Regions from separate parts of the Geobacillus sp. Manikaran-105 genome, predicted to be linked through region 1. Evidence: a T-box and tRNA genes for the amino acid it is inferred to sense, from the RefSeq annotation. Region 1 holds a T-box; the other holds one or more tRNA genes.
What was found. A T-box is a leader RNA that pairs with one kind of tRNA and senses whether it is charged. The one in region 1 lies ahead of CV945_RS01160 (valine--tRNA ligase), so its partner is inferred to be a tRNA-Val.
Positions count from the first base shown of each region.

Region 2: it has a tRNA-Val gene. The T-box ahead of CV945_RS01160 (valine--tRNA ligase) is inferred to sense a tRNA for this amino acid. The anticodon was not compared.

Region 1 covers NZ_PIJG01000002.1:39,755-42,156, reverse strand. Annotated here, with positions in the region: gene ysxE (spore coat protein YsxE) at 1-267, shown strand, start outside; gene CV945_RS01165 (hypothetical protein) at 264-452, opposite strand; T-box leader at 592-921, shown strand; gene CV945_RS01160 (valine--tRNA ligase) at 1,022-2,402, shown strand, end outside.
Region 2 covers NZ_PIJG01000012.1:79,795-82,196, reverse strand. Annotated here, with positions in the region: gene CV945_RS05710 (P-loop nucleotide/nucleoside kinase family protein) at 176-721, opposite strand; tRNA gene CV945_RS05705 (tRNA-Val) at 1,000-1,072, opposite strand; gene CV945_RS05700 (HD-GYP domain-containing protein) at 1,265-2,269, shown strand; gene metC (cystathionine beta-lyase) at 2,308-2,402, opposite strand, start outside.

The sequences.
Region 1 (2,402 bases):
GAACTGCCGTTGTCCGCCGCAGAACGGGCGTTTCTCTACAGCCATTTGGCCGAACCGTGTGGGTTTGTCCGCTGCCTCGAACGCTATGAGGCCGTTTCACATAAGGAACGGAACGAGCGTGAGCACGTTGCTGCCCTGCTGCGCTGCTATATGGCTTTTAAAAACATGGAGGCCGTTGTCATGCATCTTGTCCAACGCGATGCTGCGCAGCCGCAGGATGAAACGGCCGGCTCTGAAACGCCAGCGGAAGAGGACGGCAGCGGTTAAATCCATTCCAAGTGGAGCGCCACAGCGAGCAAAACAAAAACAGCCAGCAAAATGACGTCAAATGTCGTCGGCAAAAAAATGGTGCGAATGGCTTGAAAAATGGTGAGCGGGATGATCACTTGGGCGCAGACGGCGCGCACTTGCCTCAGCCAAGGCGGCCATGAATACGGGTTGAATCGCCGCATCGGTGTTCCCTCCTTCCCGGGTTTACTATACAATATGAAACAACAAAATGTTTGTCACCAACCGCCGGCCAATGGAATAAATAAATAAAAACTTGGCAAAGATGATGGACAATGGTAGTATAATAATCGAATCATGACGACAAAAGCGAAGACGGGGAGGAGTACAGCGGTCCGCGCCTGCAGAGAGGGAAATCGGAAGCTGCGAGATTTCCTAGGATGACGGTTGCTGGAAGGTCGCCCTTGAGCTGCTTCTTTGAAAGGCGCTGCTGCCGAGTAGAGGAAGCCGGCATCATGCCGTTATGCCAATGAAGCGCTTAAGCTTCTAGAAGGCCGGTCAACCAAACTGATTGTGGGCTCGCCAGCCGATGTTTCACCGGTGGGTTGGCCGTGTTGCGGTTCTCTTCATCACCAGCCTTCTAGGCTTAAGAAAAAAGGTGGTACCGCGAAAGCAGCTCCTTTCGTCCTTTTTGGATGAAAGGGGCTTTTTTGCTTGCCGGCTGTGCGGCATTGCTTAGTGGGAAGCCGCCGTCGGCCGCATTGTCCATCATGTTGAAGGAGGGAAATGAAACATGGCACAGCACGAAGTGTCGATGCCGCCGAAATACGACCATCGCGCCGTTGAAGCGGGGCGCTACGAATGGTGGCTGAAAGGAAAATTTTTTGAAGCGACCGGTGATCCGAACAAACGACCGTTTACGATCGTCATTCCACCGCCCAACGTCACCGGCAAACTGCATCTGGGGCACGCGTGGGATACGACGCTGCAAGACATCATTACGCGCATGAAGCGGATGCAAGGGTATGACGTTTTGTGGCTTCCGGGAATGGATCACGCCGGCATCGCCACCCAGGCGAAAGTCGAGGAAAAATTGCGCCAGCAAGGGCTGTCGCGCTACGATTTAGGCCGGGAAAAATTTTTAGAAGAAACGTGGAAGTGGAAGGAAGAATACGCCGGCCATATTCGCAGTCAATGGGCGAAGTTAGGGCTTGGGCTTGATTACACGCGCGAGCGGTTTACGCTTGACGAAGGGCTTTCCAAAGCGGTGCGCGAAGTGTTCGTCTCGCTCTACCGGAAAGGGCTCATTTACCGCGGCGAATACATCATCAACTGGGATCCGGTGACGAAAACCGCGTTGTCGGACATTGAGGTTGTTTATAAAGAAGTGAAAGGCGCGCTCTACCATATGCGCTATCCGCTCGCCGACGGCTCCGGCTTCATCGAAGTGGCGACGACCCGTCCGGAGACGATGCTCGGCGATACGGCCGTTGCCGTGCATCCGGATGACGAGCGGTACAAGCACTTGATCGGCAAAACGGTCAAGCTGCCGATCGTCGGCCGTGAAATTCCGATCATTGCCGATGAGTACGTCGACATGGAGTTCGGCTCCGGGGCGGTCAAAATTACGCCGGCGCACGACCCGAACGACTTTGAAATCGGCAACCGCCACAATTTGCCGCGCATTCTTGTCATGAACGAAGACGGCACGATGAATGAAAACGCCATGCAATACCAGGGGCTTGACCGGTTTGAATGCCGGAAGCAAATCGTCCGCGATTTGCAAGAGCAAGGCGTTTTGTTCAAAATCGAAGAGCACGTGCACTCCGTCGGTCATAGCGAGCGGAGCGGCGCGGTCGTTGAGCCGTATTTGTCGACGCAATGGTTCGTGAAAATGAAGCCGCTCGCCGAAGCCGCCATCAAGCTGCAGCAAACGGACGGCAAAGTGCAGTTCGTGCCGGAGCGGTTTGAGAAAACGTATTTGCATTGGCTTGAGAACATCCGCGACTGGTGCATTTCACGCCAGCTTTGGTGGGGGCACCGGATTCCGGCGTGGTACCATAAAGAAACAGGCGAAATTTACGTCGACCATGAACCGCCAGCGGACATTGAAAATTGGGAACAAGACCCGGATGTGCTTGATACATGGTTCAGTTCGGCGCTTTGGCCGTTCT
Region 2 (2,402 bases), on a different contig from region 1:
TTTCTTCTTTTGCCATTATCATATCATGAAAAAAAGCCCGCTGAAAACGGGCTGTTTGTGTTCCCAGACAGGACCATAAAAAAGCGAACAAGGGCGGTTGCTGTCCTCAGTGTCATTGCTGATGTGAGAATCAACTCGCGATGGCAAGGAAAGAGCAGCGCCAATGAAACATCTTTTAACCAATTCGAAATCTTTGATTGCTCATGATTTCATCAATCATCTCATCTATGTCATCCTTACGTTTCCCGCTAGTATCCAAAAGATGCTTTCGATCGAATCCTGATGCATGGAACTCATTCAGCAAAATGAGGCAGCGTTCCCCCATTTGTTGCTCGGGGGCCCTCATCTCATCCCTTTGCCTTAACGTTTTCCCATCTGCCCACAAAACAACATACATAACCGTTACGTTTAAATCCTTTACATTTTCATACAACCATATCGCTTCTTGGGGAAAGGCAATATAATCCACTACCACATCATTGCCGTATTTTACAAAATTTCTTGCAAGACTTAGAATATTATCCCAAATTAATGAAAGCTCTTCTTTACTTTCCCACGGTTTTTTCCGTCCATTGATATGCATATGGCTGATGTCATCGCCGGAAATATACGCACTACGCTCCAACTTGTTCGCCAATGCTGTTGAAATTGTTGATTTGCCAACTCCAGCGGGGCCTGATATGACATAGACTGTTCTTGTTTGATGATTTTTCATATGCATCCCTTTTTACCTGCTCAATATAGTTTTATTACCCGTGGTAATAAAAACGACAACATAAACCTGAATCCGTGATAAAGACGCGTTCAAAGCTGCCAAGAAAACTGGATCAATCAACAAAATATTGCACTCGGGGTTTTTCACCTAATAGGTGAACATTCGAAATGGAGTCGAAGTCTCGGCACGATTGGGCTTCCCAGCATTTTGGATACACTTCTGTCACAGATTCGGGATAAACAAAAAATCCCTTGAAGCCTTCTAGCTCAAGGGATTTCACTCGATGATTCCGACTGGGCTCGAACCAGCGACCTCCACCCTGTCAAGGTGGCGCTCTCCCAGCTGAGCTACGGAATCATATTTTATTGTCCGCTATCGAACACATTTTTAATTATATAAACGGGCAAGTTGTTTGTCAACAACTTTTTTAAAAAAATCGCTGTTCATGATGAAAAAAGGAAAGGTGACTTCCCCGAAAGGAATAATGCGTGTTGGAACGGTTCGACATCGTATTTTTTCTACATTCTGATTGTTCTATCAAACGGGAATTTGCTTGCAAAGGCTGGCGGAATTGATGAAAAACGCCCGCCGCTTCCGGTGCCGCTCAAAATGAAACTGCAGCTGACGGTCTTGTTCAGCAGCACATTTCCTGTTTTATTGTTCAGCTTAGCGATGGAAATCAAATGGTCGCTCGCCGGACCGAGTGCATCCCACTGGTCGTATTGGCCCTGGGCAGCCGTGATTTTGTTGTTTTCGACCGCCTTCTCCGTTTTTTTGACCCGCTTGTTGGTCGATGAGATCCATGAGCCGGTCAGTGTGCTGTTAAGTCATATGAAACGGGCGGAAAACGAAATGTATGAGCTGATCGCTCACAATGTCTATACGGACGAATTTGCGTATTTGCTTCGCGGATTCAATCATATGATCGATGCTGTGCATCGGCGCGATCGAACGAACAAAGAGCTGCTCAACAGTTTCATCACTGTCCTGACAGCGGCGCTTGACGCCCGCGATCCTTATACAGCGGGGCACTCGCTGCGCGTGGCCCGCTACGCGCTGGCGATCGGCAAGCAGCTTTCTCTGCCGAATGAACAGCTTGATGCCTTGTATCGTTCCGCTCTGCTGCATGACATCGGAAAGATCGGCGTCCCCGATGCCATTTTGCTTAAAGAGGGAAAGCTAAGCGATGATGAATTTGCCTGGATCAAAAAACACCCCGCCCTTGGAGAAGCCATTTTGCGCGAGGTTAGGCCAATCGAACCGATTGAGCCGCTGCTAGCTGGAATTCGCTCCCATCACGAACGCATCGATGGCAAGGGATATCCGGATGGCTTAGCAGGCGACGAGATTCCGTTGTTTGGCAAAATCATCGCCGTGGCCGATGCGTTTGACGCCATGACTTCCGATCGCCCGTACCGAAAAGGCATGGATATTCGTCAAGCGGCGGACATCTTGAGAAAAGGAAAGGGAACGCAGTGGGACAGCGAACTCGTCGACCTCTTTTTGAAACACTTACAAGAGGAGAAGCTGTTGTCAACCTCAGCGGCATCTTGACCCGCCCGCCAAGCTTTGAAGGCTTGGCGGGCTGATTGCTATGGCGTTGAAACTGACGGCCGCTCTTTCACAAACGACAGCGCCCGCTCGAAATCGGCGATCAAATCGTTGACATCCTCAAGCCCGACGCTCA